2 regions of the Alkalihalobacillus phoenicis genome follow, and region 1 is predicted to be linked to the other one. Evidence: riboswitches for the same ligand, from Rfam matches in the RefSeq annotation. Region 1 holds a riboswitch; the other holds the start of a gene.
What was found. Region 1 has a riboswitch for FMN ahead of AA0017_RS06370 (DMT family transporter). Riboswitches for the same ligand answer to the same signal wherever they lie in the genome.

Region 1 (7,755 bases):
GAGATCAATTAACACCATTCCTTCAACACCGAAGCTACAGGAATAAACAATTTCGTCACCAAATTCTCGGTAGGCCCACTTTAATATATCAAGACTATCTTTTCTCTCTAGGCTTTTATTTAGTGTTTCATAATCTGCCTTTTCCATCGTGTCATATGAGATAAACAAGCTTTCCTCCCCCTCTTTTATTAAAATACAAACGAAAAGAGACGACGTTCACTAAAGAAGCAAGCATATTACCTCCTTATAGTGAACGCCGCCTCTAGTTTGTCTAGTCAGCAACAACGGTTATTTAATTCGTACTTTTTCATTCTTTTCCAATTGTATAATCTTTCCGTCTTGAACAATTATCGTAATCGAACCATACTGCAAGCCTTCTAAAAGGTCTTTTAACGTTTCCGATACTTGCTCCAAAGATTTTTCAGCGTTAGTCATGCTACTCCTCCTAGCATTAAACCTCCATCAAAGACAAATTTAATTCCTTGTATTTTCATATGATTTATTAGTTTAATAGTATTCTATCCATCATTTGCATGAATGTCAATAATCGTTCGTGAATTTTCCGAAAAATGGGCTAATTTAATTTGAGTGACTTTAATTGGTACAATATATAGATTGCTTTGCTCGTTCCTTCCCATTTGTCTTCATCCACACTAAAAACCCATAACCTTTATAAACGAGCCATGGGTTTTCTATCTTTTATTAAGTTTTAGATGGTTCTTTATTTTGAAAAAGGGATAACTTTGGCAGGAATTTTTTCATTATATGTATAAATAACTTTATAGCCTTCTTTTTTCCGTCTTTTAAAAGTTTTTTCAGAAATAGGTCTAGGCATTGACCATGCTAAGGAACTCGGATTATCCCATGAATCAAAGGTAATCAATTCCTTTTTATAGAAATATTGATTTCCAGAATAATATGTCTCACAAATATAGGTTACCGTTTGTTTGGAATGCATTCTCTCACCTCATTTGTTAAAAAGTATCGCCAAATTCTCCAAAAAATATGAGAACTTTTTTACCTTCCAAATAAATGCCTTATTTCTTGACATACTCATTTTTGGAGCGGTACGATAAAGTAGAAGAATACTGTCAAACAAATATAATAAAAAGAAGTGATAACATGATTCAACATTTAAAAAATCAAACATTAATGGCAGGAGAATTACATGAATTAATTGTACCAATGGAAAAAGTGGCTCACGTACAATTAAAAAACCCCTTAGAACACGCTTTGCTCGTCCTTATTAAATCTGGATATACGGTTATTCCAGTCCTTGACCCGACGTATAAGCTACACGGCATCATAAGTAACTCTTTAATCCTAGATTCGTTATTAGGTGTTGAACAATTTGAAATGGAACGATTATCTAACCAAGTAGTCGCTGATGTTATGAATACAGATGTACCGACGATCAAAAAGGAAGATACCTTTTCAAGAGCTCTTAACTTAACAATCAACCATCCCTTCTTATGTGTCGTTGATGAGCGTGGAGAATTTTTAGGTATTTTAACAAGACGGTCGATTCTTGCCCTTGTAAGTAAATACTTACATAAACAAGAGAGTTCATAATAGCTTATAAAGGTTTCTATCCTCTTGAGAGGGTTATTTGCTCTATTTTTAATAACTTTTAAAAAGTAAGTATTGATTAATAACCAACATCGTATTATGATAAAAATATTATATGAACTGAATATGAATCTTCGGGGTTAGGTGAAATTCCTTACCGGCGGTGATGATTTATGATAAATCTTAGCCCGCGACTCTTTAAGTGCTCGACATTTAAAGATTGACTTGGTGACATTCCAAGGCCGACGGTTAAAGTCCGGATGGGAGGAGATCGAATAGTACGCTTGTTCTGATTGGCAACAATCGAGCACGTTTATTTCGTAAGCCTTCTTTTATTTAAAAAGAAGGCTTTCTCTTTTGTTAAGATTCCATGTTCAAACAAAAGGAGTTTGAGTTATGGTACAGTCAGATCAGTCTTTAAACAAACAGAAAGTAATGAAACATGGGTTTTGGTTTGTCGCAATTGGAGCAGCATTTTGGGGGATTAATCCGATTTTTCGGATGCTTTTACTAGATACTTTTACCTCTGCCCAAATTGTCTTATTAGAGCATGTCTTATTATTATTTATCGCGGTTCCGTTATTATGGGCGAATCGAGCGGACTTAAAATCAGTCAAGTTCAAACATTTAGGAGCGATTATCTTTATTGCTTGGGGTGGTTCAGCGTTAGCAACCATTCTTTTTACATTAGGTTTAACGTACGGGGAAATTAATATCGTCTTATTACTGCAGCAATTACAGCCATTATTTGCGATCTTTTTAGCGAGAATCATTTTAAAAGAGGCCCTACCACGCCATTTTGCAACGGCAGTTATCATTGCTTTGATGGGGACCTATTTATTAACATTTGGATTTAATTTTCCATTCGGTTCAGTGGGAGACTTTTTTCAAGCGGCAAGTCTACTCTCTATTGCAGCGGCAGCCTTATGGGGCGGTTCAACTGTGATGGGAAGATATTTATTAAATGATATGAAATACGAGACCGTTACCGCTTTACGTTTTATCGTGGCTTTGCCATTATTAATTATGATCGTCGCCTTCCAAGGAGCAGCATGGTCATTGCCAGCAACAACAGGGGCATCAGCTATTATCTTTATTAACCTTGCTGCCTCTGCCTTAATCCCTGGTTTATTAAGTATCTTAATCTACTATCGTGGACTAGCAAATACAAAAGCATCATTAGCGACCATTGCGGAGCTAAGTTTCCCAACAGTCGCCCTAATCATTAACTGGCTTGTTTTTAATGAGGTTGTTTCAGTTGCCCAATTTATCGGCTTCTTGCTCATTTGGTCGACTATGTACTTCTTATCGATTCAAAAGCAGCCAACACCAACCCATCGTGTTCCTGAACCGCTGACATCCGCATAAATGGTGAGTCACTTATCAAACACCCCTAATGAGAAACTCTCTTATTAGGGGTGTTTTTAGTTAAATATTGTTTTATCGCTTTCTCTCGACTCTTAAACATTTGCTGTAAAATGTTTTTTAATACAAAACTCGGAATTTTTGTTGTGATTTCTAGTCGATCACACATCACAGTATAAGCACCTTGCTGTTTAAATGTATGAGTATGTTTCCAATAATCTAGTGGGAAGGGCGGATTCATAGCTACATCAGTAAATTGACAATTAGCCTCATCTATTGTGATTTCGGCAAGCCATCTGTACGAGAGAAAACTTAGCGAAAAGTCGATTTCGACGATTTGTGTGCCGGATTCCACCTCTTCCAGCTTTAATTGTACAATCGGCGGAAAGCTTGTGATTTCAATTAAGTTTTTTGGATTAGAAAAAAAGGGCCATACGGTATTTAATTTTGCTGGTATAATGGTTGTGTACTGAAACACTTTTATATCCATACAAACACCTCGATTTAAATATTTAGATAGGATGAGTCATTTGAAACATACATATTTAGGCCTTCTTTTAGCGTCTGTTCTTTTATTTATTAGTTTTCTCTGGCAACCATTTGATTTTTGGATTATTTTTCCGATATCGTTAGCACTGTTAACGCTCTACGCCTTACTATTCACGGAAACTCCCCTCTTTCAAACGGTCACAAAAGGGTGGCTAGCTGCCCCTGCAAGTGGCATCATGATTTACCTAGTATTCGCCCTTGGGAAAGAGCTTTTAATTCTGACAGGCATTCCTTTACTTGTGTCATTAGAACAGCTGTATCAACTCGTCCAACCAAAAGAATGGTATCATTATATTTGGTTGTTTTTTATTCTCATACCAGGTGAAGAGTTTTTTTGGCGTTACTTTATGTTAAATCAATGGCTACATAAATTTTCGGCTACGAAGGCCATTTTGATCGCTACCCTATTTTATGGGGTTGTCCACCTATTATCAGGCTCACTTTTACTCGTATTAGCCGCCTTAATGGCCGGCCTTGTTTGGAATTACCTTTACTATCGCACACAAAACATTTGGGCCGTCATCTTCTGCCATCAAATATTCAATTTATTTCTACTTGTTTTGTTTCCATTGTTATAACCGGTTGTGTTAATACTTATATTCACGCTAAAAGCTTTCAAAGTCAAAATGACCTTGAAAGCTTTTTTTCTTACACTTGATTTATTCATACTGTAATTTTAGTATTTGGCGAGTTTCATTACTAATTAACTCCACTTTCGCATCGAGAAAATCCGTTCAACTAGTTGGCAGAGCGAAAGGGAAGCTCTTAAACAAATGCCCTTGACACGTTTAAAAAGCGAGAGCGTACTAGCGAGAACGTACTATCACACAAAACGGATAAACTGCGCATCAAGAAAAAAATAATAGGCCCTCCGGCGGTCGCTCCCAAACAGACACTCCGCGTCCTGCAGGAACCTCATGAGCCTCCTCAGCACGCTTGCGGGGTCTCATTGGACGGTTTATTCCTGCGGGAGTCTCCGTGTCTGTTTGTCCGCTAGATAATGGAATCGAATCTAGGTTCAGTTTTCTCATTGAACAAAAAAACAGTCATGACTTCAAAGGACATTAGCTTGAGAATGATTTTTCTCCTTCCATGACTCATTCCGTTACAGTTGTAAACAAATCCGTGTGGATGCTCTGTACGTTAGCTAGATGATCGAGCTGGTTTCGATTGGAATCCTGTCTTTTCATGACGGCAGACTTAGGAAAAAAATAGGTGGCAACTCCCTATTTAGTTCCATAACCAACAAAGGGAAGAAGAAGGTCCTTCTGCGTTAGAAATAGCTGATTGAGAATGGCCATATCATCAAGCCTCTCCCCTACACTTAGCGGACAAAACCATACGGAGACTCCCGCAGGAATAAACCGAGCTTACTGAAAAAGTCTTATTCTCACCTTTACCGGGGAAGAATCTCAAATAATTAGGTGATTCATTAGATGATCTATTATGGCTCAGCTGGTTTTTCTTTGACCAAAACGGAGCCAGCGGAATACCCGGAGACTCCTGCGGGAGAAGTGAAACACGGGAGACCCCGCAGCGATGAGTGAGGAGGCTCCCGGTTCACCCGCGGAACGCGTAGGGTATGCAGCTGGCGGAGTAAGCCAAATCATCCAACCCTATTGTAACTCACAGAACTTTTTCAGTGACCTCGAATAAACCGAGGAGGCTCGCCAGGTTCTCGGCAAGGACGCGGAGTATGGTTTTGGTAGCGACCGCCGGAGGGCCTAATTTTAGTGAACAGTTTCCTTCAACAGCCTACTAAGAGATGTGTTCAGACTGTCAACGATTGAACCGTCCATGTAAAGTCAATTTGAGTATGGTATCGCCCTAAAATCAATCTCTATCAATGGTTAAGGGTCAATCATACGCTGTGAAAGTTGAGTAATTAAGGTTTATTCATACCCTAATTTCTGCTTCTCACTTTTTTCATTACCAATCCACTGAAACTCACTCACACAAAAAAAGACTTCTCAAAAAGTCGATTGACTTTTTAAGACAGCCTTTACGCATAAATATTAATCAACAAGCCTTTAATTTCTCCCACCATATCGAGAATATCTAAGCCTTTTTTCTCTTTCTCTAAAACGGCATTCGTTAAATCCAAAAGTTTCTGATCGACTTGTTCTACGATTTTGTAAATTTTCGTACGTCCTCTGCGATTAAAGCCTCTCTTTTCTTCCAAACTTAAGCCATGCTCAACTGCTTCTCCAACAAACTCTTTAATCAGTTGCTTATATTTTCGCAGTTCTTCAACCGTTCTCGTTTCAGACAATGTCTTTCCTTGGTCTTCAATTTTGCCCATTAATTCTCTTAAACGATGTTCAGCTGCTTGATCCCGTTTTCCTGACATCACTTCTGAAAAAGAGACCGAAGCACTCGTCTTCGTGGAAGACTTCGGAGCTGGTTTCCCAATCCCAGTTGTGGCAATTCTTTGTACATCCATGTCCAATCCACCTTTACACTCTAACTCGTTCCATTATTATTGTAACAGTTGTAAGACCCCTTGTGGAAGTTGATTTGCTTGAGCAAGCATGGCCGTTGCTGATTGATTTAAGATGTTATTACGAGTGAATTCGGTCATCTCTAAGGCCATATCCGCATCACGAATTCGTGATTCAGAAGCCGTTAAATTTTCATGTGTCACTTGTAAATTATTAATCGTATGCTCCAAACGATTTTGGACTGCTCCAAGTTTAGCACGAGCATCAGACAACTTATTAATCGCCTGGTCAATGCGGAAAATTGCATCGTTTGCCCCGTCATTTGACACAACATTAATTCCTTCAATTCCAAGAGTTACAACATCCATTTGTGGAATATCAATCATCACATTTTGGTTCGTATTCGGTCCGATTTGGAAAGAAAGAGCGTTGTTTGTGACAGTGAAATTCAGTTCCCCATTACTTACATTCGAGTTAAATTGGTAATCAATTCCACCATGTTTCATTTTTCCATTAACTGAAGTAACTTCACGAGCTGCTTGGATTGTTTTTGGCGGAGCACTGTTATCTAATAATTCAATCGTTGCAGTTGCCTCCATATTAACTTTAACAGTACCTGAAGAAGAAATTTTAGTTGTATCGATTAAAACTCCATGCACTTCCATGTCCCCAGCACCATCATTTTCACCAACAAAAACGGTTTGTTCACCTAAAGACAAGCCATCGGGGTCTATGATTTCAATATTTGCCGTATCACCTGTAAAATTACGAACATGGATAGTATATTCGCCTAATTTCATTTCATTTTCTGACTCTGCTAAGGTGATGTCACCTTGAGATAAGCCCGCCTTAGGTTGTGTAACAGTTGGTTCGATCGTCACATCAGAGATTTTAACTTGATAATCCCCAGACTTCAAATTAGCATCAGTTACTGTTGGGAAACCTACTAAGTTGATGTTATTGTCCGCTTGATCATAAGTCGTCAACACGGCACTAAAGCCATTCAATAACTTCCTTGTATTAAACTCGGTTTTTTCTGAGATGCTATCGATTTCGGTCATTAATTGATCGATTTCTTTTTGGATTTGCTCACGATCATATTCGGTATTCGTATCGTTAGCCGCTTGGACAGATAATTCACGCATTCTTTGTAACATCGTATGTACTTCTTGCATGGCTCCTTCAGATGTTTGCATTAAGGAAATCCCATCCATTGCATTTCGTTCGGCCATTTTTAAACCACGAATTTGCGAACGCATTTTTTCTGAAATCGCAAGTCCTGCTGCATCATCTGCCGCACGGTTAATTCTTAATCCTGAAGAAAGTTTCTCAAGGTTTTTCGACGTTTGGAATTGATTTTGATATAAATTGCGGTAAGCATTTAATGCTTGAATATTATTATTAATTTTCATAAAGCTCTCTCCTCTAGTTATCGTAAATAGCTAATTTTTCATATCGATTTTTCTGTTGTCTAATAACATTGGATTCTTGATCTTTTTTTGAGCTCATTGCCTCGTTCCAAGCGTTCATTAATTGATGTAAAATGACGATGATTTCCTCTATTATCTGACGGTCTTTTTGTAAATTAGCAAGCAAAAGACGTTCCGCCATATATTGATAAAGCTGCTCGAGTTGATCAGCTAAAATCCCAGCTTCATAGTTTAAACCCGCACCCAATCGAACAAGAATATCTGAAGCTTTTTGTAAATGCTCATTCGCTTTGATAAAATTTTTAAGTTCAATTGATTCAATTGACTCTTCTAGTTGATTCAGACAAGCTTCATATAACAGGCTTGTAATTTCCTGTGACGATTTCTGATATAGCCACTCT
Region 2 (7,755 bases), 110 kb from region 1:
TCGTTTCTTCTAACGTATGCGGAATGATTGAAATCGTAAATCGGTCGGTGTCGACACGAAATAACGTTAAACTAATTCCATCAACAGTAATTGAGCCTTTATAAACCATATAATCAGTTAATGATTCCTTCACTTGCACTTGATAATAAATCGCATTATGCTCACGTTGTTTTGAAATAATTTTACCAATTCCATCGACATGCCCAGAAACGATATGTCCCCCAAACCTTCCATCCGCTTTCATCGCTCGTTCTAAATTGACTTTACTCCCTCGATTTAGTCCATTTAAACTCGTGGCTCTAACCGTTTCAGGCATCATATCAACACTAAAGCTCTGATGATTAAATTCGGTTACTGTTAAACAAACACCATTTACAGAAATACTATCACCCAAATGTACATCTGCTAAAACCTTTCTTGCATTTATTTTCATAACAATCGCTTCACCATTTTGTTTCACCGTGGCAATTTCGCCAATTTCCTCGACAATTCCAGTAAACATTCTCAACCCTCCCGCACTTTTGAAATGATTTTTATATCTGGTCCAAGCTGCTCGATGCTCACAAATTCCAAACGTAAATGTTCGGCTAAAGACTGAATTCCGTTCCCTCCTGAAAAAGTCGGAGCCCTTTCACCAGCAAGCATCTTCGGGGCAAAATAAGTAATGACTTGTTGGACCAGTTTCTTTTCGATAAATTGTCCGTGAATTTGTGATCCACCTTCAACAAATAAGGAGGTGATTTCCTTTTGACCAAGTGTACGAAGCACATCATTTAAATCTGTACCAATCTGATAAACTTCGACTCCTACACTTTGTAGCTTTTTCACTTTTTCTAAAGGCGTTTCTCGATTTGTAAACACCCATGTAGGAGCAAGTCCATCTGTTACAAGCTTTGAATCGAGTGGGATTCGTAGTTCACTATCTAAGACAATTCGAATTGGGTTTTTCCCACCGAATTCAAGTCGCGTTGTTAAAGCTGGATTATCAGCAAGAACTGTCCCAATCCCTACCAAAATCGCATCATGTTTATGCCTGTATTGGTGTACATCCTCCCGAGCTTCCTCACTCGTAATCCACTTACTTTCACCTGTAACCGTTGCTATTTTTCCATCTAAAGTCATCGCTGCTTTTAACGTGACATACGGCTGTTTAGTTAATATATAATAAAAGAAGACTTCATTTAATTGAATCGCTTCTTCTTCACATACACCTACTGTCACTTGAATGCCTGCTTTTTTTAAACGAGTAATACCTGTACCTGATACTTGCGGATTTGGATCAACCGTAGCGACCACAACTCTTTTTACTTTTTTTTCGACTAACAAATCAGCACAAGGTGGGGTTTTACCATAATGGCTACAAGGTTCCAACGTCACATAAACGGTTGAACCTTCTGCTTTTTCATCTGCCATTTGTAAGGCAAGTACTTCCGCATGACCTTCGCCACGTTTGAGGTGAGCACCAAAACCAACGACCTGGCCATCCTTCACAACAACTGCACCTACCATAGGGTTTGGGGACGTTTGCCCTTCTGTTTTTTCAGCCAATCGAATCGCCAGCTTCATATATTCCTGATCCGTCACTTCCATCACCTCCTAATAAAAACGAAAAAACCCCGAAAGATAAACTCTCCCGGGGGTATGTAAAAACTAGCACTGAATAAGCCTAATTGTAGCCATATTTAAATAAACCGGTAGCTCCGTTTTTTTAAATAAAGCAAATAGACGCAAACAAACTATCAAAAAAGACAGATTGATTGTGTAAACAAATAGACATGCTCTCCTTCTCCCATCCAGACTATTACTGTCGGTCCTAGACTTACACTAGGTCAGCCGTTCATTAACTAAAAGCTAATGAGCGGGTCACGGACTAAGAGGGTAAAAACCCTCATCACCGCCGGTGGGGAATTGCACCCCGCCCCGAAGGATCATATGAAATTTTCTCCAATCAAAGTATAAACATTGGATTGATATGAATTTTATCACCCGTACTTTAAAATTGCAAGAAATTAAATTTTAACCTATTATACTCCAACCTTATTCGAGCGGAAACACTTTCTTACAAAAAAGCTTGCCAACTATCCCATTTCAGAGATTTTGTCGACAAGCTGAACTAAACATTTGAATGCGTTTGACTATGTGTTATTCTGATTCTATTTATATACTTTGTTTTTGTAAATGTTCTTCTTTTTCTTTCAGTCGATAGCGATGTAAAATTGGCTCCGTATAACCATTTGGTTGCTCCCTACCTTTAAGCACTAGTTCCAGCGCCGCTTCAAATGCGTTAGAACGTTGCCCATTATGCACTAATACTCGGTATGTCTTATCATCACGGTTTTGTTCGTCCACGACTTTGGCCATTCGATAAAAGGTGTCGATGACTTGTTCTTCTGTACAAATCTGATGATGTAACCAATTGGCGATATGTTGACTTGAGATTCTTAATGTCGCTCGATCTTCCATTAGTCCGACATTATGAATATCTGGTACTTTCGAGCAACCAACCCCTTGATGAACCCACCGTACAACATACCCTAATATTCCTTGTACATTGTTATCTAATTCATTTTGAATCGTTTGCCTATCCCAAGCACGCTCTTTTGAAATCGGCGGTGTTAAGATCTCCTCTAAGTACGAATGATTATCCTCCCTTTTTTTCATTTGAACATCGACTACATTAATTTGATGATAATGAATCGCATGTAAAGTGGCCGCTGTTGGAGATGGAACCCAGGCTGTATTTGCTCCTGACTTCGGGTGATCACTTTTTAGCTCTAACATTGCCTTCATCTCATCTGGCATAGCCCACATCCCTTTACCGATCTGAGCACGTTGTTGAAACCCCGTTTTTAAGCCACTTTTTACATTTGACCGTTCATAAGCCCGTAACCATTTCTCCTGCTTCATTTCTGCTTTCGGAACGACTGACCCTAATTCCATTGAAGTAAAGATTTCATCACCCGTACGGTCTAAAAAGCCTGTATTAATAAAGGCAATCCGTTCTTTTACTTTTTCAATACAATTGATTAAATTAACGGATGTACGACGTTCTTCATCCATTACCCCTATTTTTAATGTATAGCGCTCCATTTCTAACATATCTTCCACCATATTAAATATTCGGTTCGCGAACTCAACTTCTTCGGAACCATGCATTTTCGGTTTCACGATATAAATCGAACGTTCCTTTGAATTTTTAAGTTCACTTAAGCCCATAATAGAATGTTTCGCAATAAGGCTTGTTATAACCGCATCAATAATACCCTCTGGCACTTCTTGACCAACCTTATCTAAAATGAGATTTGAGGTCATAAGATGGCCGACATTACGAATAAACATAAGGGAACGGCCTGATAGGGAAAATTCCTCTCCATTCCCTCTTCTATAATGGCGATCTTGATTTAACTGCCGAAGTAGCTGCACACCATTTTTCGTAAAAGTCGATGTTAAATTTCCTTTCATTAACCCAAGCCAGTTACGATAAATATGCACTTTATCAGTTGTATCAACAGCTGCGACCGAATCTTCACAATCCATGATTGTCGTTAAAGCCGATTCTAAAATAATATCTTTAATACCTGCCTGATCAAACTGCCCAATTTCATCATGTCGATCAATTTTAATTTCGAAATGAAGTTGATGATTTTGACAAAGGATTGTTTTCGGTTCATCCAGTTCACCAACATAACCAATAAACTTCTTCGGATCTTTTAATTTAGTCACTTGACCATTTTCTAACGCAATAGAAAGCGTTCCTGCTGTGATTTGATATTGTTTCGCCTCACTATGACTTCCTTGCTCTAAAGGAATGACTTTATCGAGAAATAACTTTGTATACTCGACAACTTTCTTCCCTCTTAATGGATTGTATTGAGTTGTTCTTTTAGTATCTTCACTTTCATCTATCACATTTGTTCCATAAAGGGCATCATACAGACTACCCCATCTCGCGTTCGCTGCATTAATCGCATATCTTGCATTGTCTAAAGGAACAACGAGTTGCGGGCCAGCTTGCCTAGCAATTTCCTCATCGACATTCTCTGTTGTAATATGAAAATCAGCCACCCGCTTTTCTAAATAACCGATTTCCGTTAAAAACTCTTGATATGCCTTTGGTTCAAACGCACGATTATCTTGATACCATTGATTTATTTGCTCCTGTAAATGCACTCGCTTTGATAACAATTGATTATTAATTGGACTTAATATTTCAATCAGATTTTCAAACTTTGCCCAAAACTGATTTTTATCTAAATTTAATCCGATTAACGCTTCTTTTTCAACAAAGTGAACAAGCTCTTCTGCCACTTGAATTTGTCCGAACTTTTTATACGGTTTCAATTAGTCATACCTCCCAACACTTTTAAAAAAAGAAGGGTTGTTCAAGACATTCAACCCTTCTTGCCTAAATATAATTCGCAATATTCCGTCTTTATTTCCGAGAAATCGTTCTATGACCGAGAAGTGAACGTTTTAAAATAGGGTAGAATTTATTCTGTTTCTTTTCTTAAACAATGGTCACATTTTGTCATATACGTATCTGTTGGTGTCTTAACTGGGTGCCCACAATCCGCACAAATGATCATACTTGTTTTAGTTGTTGTCGTTTTCATAATAAACCCTCCCTATTTTTGATAATAAATAAAATGAATTTTCCATCACATTGGCTTTTAACCAATCTAACTAGATGAAGCATTCCTTCTAAATAAAGACTAAGCGTCTATCACACTTGCCCTCCTCCACTTCTCGGAGATTTGAAGGGATTACTTCTTTCAGCTTGAAATAAACTGTTCTGTTTCCGTTGAGTTTTTCATTGCGGTTGTAGAAGAAGTTCCCCCCGTAATGATTTGAGACACTTCATCAAAATAACCGGTGCCAACTTCTCTTTGGTGCCTTGTAGCTGTATAACCATATTTTTCACTCGCAAATTCTTCTTGTTGTAGTTTTGAATAAGCGGCCATGCCATGTTCCTTATAACCTCGTGCAAGTTCAAACATGCTATGATTTAATGCATGGAAACCTGCAAGTGTTACAAATTGGAATTTATATCCCATCGTTCCAAGTTCTCTTTGATATTTTTCAATCGTCTCATCATCAAGTTTTGCTTTCCAATTAAACGATGGTGAACAATTGTAGGCAAGCAATTTATCTGGGTACTGAGCATGTATAGCATCAGCGAACGCTTTTGCTTCCTCTAGATTCGGTTCTGCTGTTTCGCACCAAATTAAATCGGCATATGGAGCATAAGCAAGCCCTCTTGCAATCGCTTGATCAATCCCTGGTGTTGTTCGGTAAAAGCCTTCTGGAGTACGTTCATCTGTCATAAATGGTGCATCATAAGGATCAATATTACTAGTAATTAAGTCAGCTGCATTCGCATCTGTGCGAGCAATCAATACGGTTGGAACATCTAATACGTCTGCTGCTAATCGTGCTGAGATTAAGTTTTTAATCGCTTGTTGCGTCGGCAATAACACTTTCCCACCGAGGTGACCACATTTTTTCTCTGAAGCAAGTTGGTCTTCAAAGTGAACGCCGGCTGCTCCTGCCTCTATCATGCCTTTCATTAATTCAAAGACATTTAGTTGACCACCGAATCCAGCTTCCGCATCAGCGACAATTGGAGCAAACCAGTCTGTATCATTTTTACCTTCCATATGTTCAATTTGATCGGCTCGTTGCAAAGCTTGATTAATTCTTTTCACAACAGATGGGACACTATTTGCTGGATATAAGCTTTGATCCGGATACATCTGTCCAGATAAATTAGCATCTGCTGCTACTTGCCAACCACTTAAATAAATGGCCTTTAAGCCCGCTTTTACTTGTTGAACGGCTTGGTTTCCAGTTAGGGCCCCAAGCGCATGAATATAATCCTCTTCATTCAGCGATTCCCAAAGTCTTTTAGCCCCTCTTTCGGCCAATGTATATTCAATTTGTACGGAACCTCTTAATTTCAATACCTCTTCAGCTGAATAAGGTCTTGTAATTCCATTCCAGCGACTCTCATTTTGCCACGTCTCCTGCAATGCTTTTAATTGTCGATTATGATCCATGTTTCCCCACGCCTTTCTCCTCGTTTTTGATTTCATTTTTTGTTTCTTAAGTATTTTTAAAACAGAACTTCATCAAAATAAGCGTCAAACATTTACCATTATTTACATTTATTAAAGAAGTGTGACACCCCTTCCTAACTTGTTAAAACTATTATATAACAGATTAAATTGTTTGTGAATAGTTTTCTTAAAAATAGTTTTATTATTGATATTAAAGCATTTTATTGTTATGCAACAGATAAACTCAAAAACGTTGATGTATCAATATTTTTGGGTTTTTTCTCCATTCATTTTTTTATTCAAAAAAATTCAATGCAATCAATGCTTTTTTCGCTGCCATAAACTTGAAAAAATGAGCCAAAATAAAAATGCCTGTGAGATACAGTTCCTCACAGGCATTTTGTCTACAGTCTACTTTGATTAGAAAGAAAATGTATGTTTGATAAAGCTCACTTAAACTTCGATCATCATAGCGTCCCCTTGACCACCACCACTACAAATGGCGGCAATCCCTATTCCTCCTCCTCTTCGTTTGAGTTCATAAGCGAGTGTTAATAAAATTCGGGCTCCACTAGCTCCAATTGGATGACCAAGGGCGACTGCCCCACCATTTACATTAACCTTATCAGGGCTTAAGTCAGCTATTTTATTACTAGCAAGTGCAACGGCGGCAAAGGCTTCATTAATTTCAAACAACGTAATATCACTTACCTTTTTTCCAGTTTTCTCAAGAAGTTTCTCGATCACTAAACCTGGTGTTTGTGGGAAATCTTTTGCTTGTGTAGCAACCTCAGCATGCGCAAGAATTGTTGCTAACGGTTCTATCCCTTGATTATGAGCCTCTTCTTCATTCATTAAAACAAGGGCTGCTGCCCCATCGTTGACACCTGGTGCATTTCCAGCCGTAATCGTTCCACCCTGACCAAAAATTGGCTTTAAAGCGGATAAAGCTTCTAAACTTGCCTTTGCTCGCGGTGCTTCATCCTTCTCGATTAGAATCGGTTCTCCCTTGCGAGGTTGGATTTGCACCGGGACAATTTCTTCTGCTAATCGTCCTGATTCGATCGCTTTAACAGCTCGCTTGTGGCTTCTATAAGCCCACTTATCCTGTTCATCACGCGATATTTCTAGTAGAGCCGCTGTTTCATTTCCATAATGCCCCATATGAACACCTGTAAAACTACAAGATAAGCCATCATGAATCATCAGATCAACTAGGGAAGCATCCCCCATTCGTGCGCCCCACCTTGCCTTTGGCAGCACATAGGGGGTGTTTGACATCGATTCCATCCCTCCGGCAACGATAATTTTTTCATCACCTACACGGATGAGCTGATCGGCTAATGAAACCGCTCTCAAACCTGAGGCACATACTTTATTAATCGTCTCTGTTTTTACGTGCCAGGGTAACCCAGCTGCCCTGGCCGCTTGTCTTGAAGTGATTTGTCCTTGCCCAGCTTGAAGGACATGGCCAAAAATCACTTCATCAACCTGATCGTTTTTAAGACTCGCTCGACTAACCGCTTCTTTAATCGCAATTCCGCCTAATTCTACGGCTGATAATGAGCTTAAATGGCCACCAAATTTCCCAAACGGTGTCCTTGCCCCACTGACAATGACTGATTTCATAGACTAAAACCTCCTTCTTTTACCCTGAATTAAACAGGATAAACAGGGTGCTTACGATTCGTAAAATCAA

Region 2: it holds a riboswitch for FMN, as region 1 does, so the genes downstream of both, ribD (bifunctional diaminohydroxyphosphoribosylaminopyrimidine deaminase/5-amino-6-(5-phosphoribosylamino)uracil reductase RibD) here and AA0017_RS06370 (DMT family transporter) in region 1, are expected to answer to the same signal.

What each region holds. Positions count from the first base shown of each region.
Region 1 covers NZ_CP154853.1:1,339,906-1,347,660, reverse strand. Annotated here, with positions in the region: gene AA0017_RS06390 (phosphoadenylyl-sulfate reductase) at 1-147, opposite strand, end outside; gene AA0017_RS06385 (YezD family protein) at 289-435, opposite strand; gene AA0017_RS06380 (hypothetical protein) at 722-958, opposite strand; gene cbpB (cyclic-di-AMP-binding protein CbpB) at 1,123-1,572, shown strand; FMN riboswitch at 1,696-1,845, shown strand; gene AA0017_RS06370 (DMT family transporter) at 1,966-2,937, shown strand; gene AA0017_RS06365 (SRPBCC family protein) at 2,963-3,424, opposite strand; gene AA0017_RS06360 (CPBP family intramembrane glutamic endopeptidase) at 3,456-4,061, shown strand; gene AA0017_RS06355 (YaaR family protein) at 5,486-5,926, opposite strand; gene AA0017_RS06350 (flagellin) at 5,963-7,336, opposite strand; gene fliS (flagellar export chaperone FliS) at 7,350-7,755, opposite strand, start outside.
Region 2 covers NZ_CP154853.1:1,453,918-1,461,672, reverse strand. Annotated here, with positions in the region: gene ribE (riboflavin synthase) at 1-502, opposite strand, end outside; gene ribD (bifunctional diaminohydroxyphosphoribosylaminopyrimidine deaminase/5-amino-6-(5-phosphoribosylamino)uracil reductase RibD) at 505-1,584, opposite strand; FMN riboswitch at 1,778-1,932, opposite strand; gene AA0017_RS06945 (malate synthase G) at 2,158-4,341, opposite strand; gene AA0017_RS06940 (hypothetical protein) at 4,491-4,613, opposite strand; gene aceA (isocitrate lyase) at 4,773-6,056, opposite strand; gene AA0017_RS06930 (acetyl-CoA C-acetyltransferase) at 6,510-7,685, opposite strand; gene AA0017_RS06925 (acyl-CoA carboxylase subunit beta) at 7,715-7,755, opposite strand, start outside.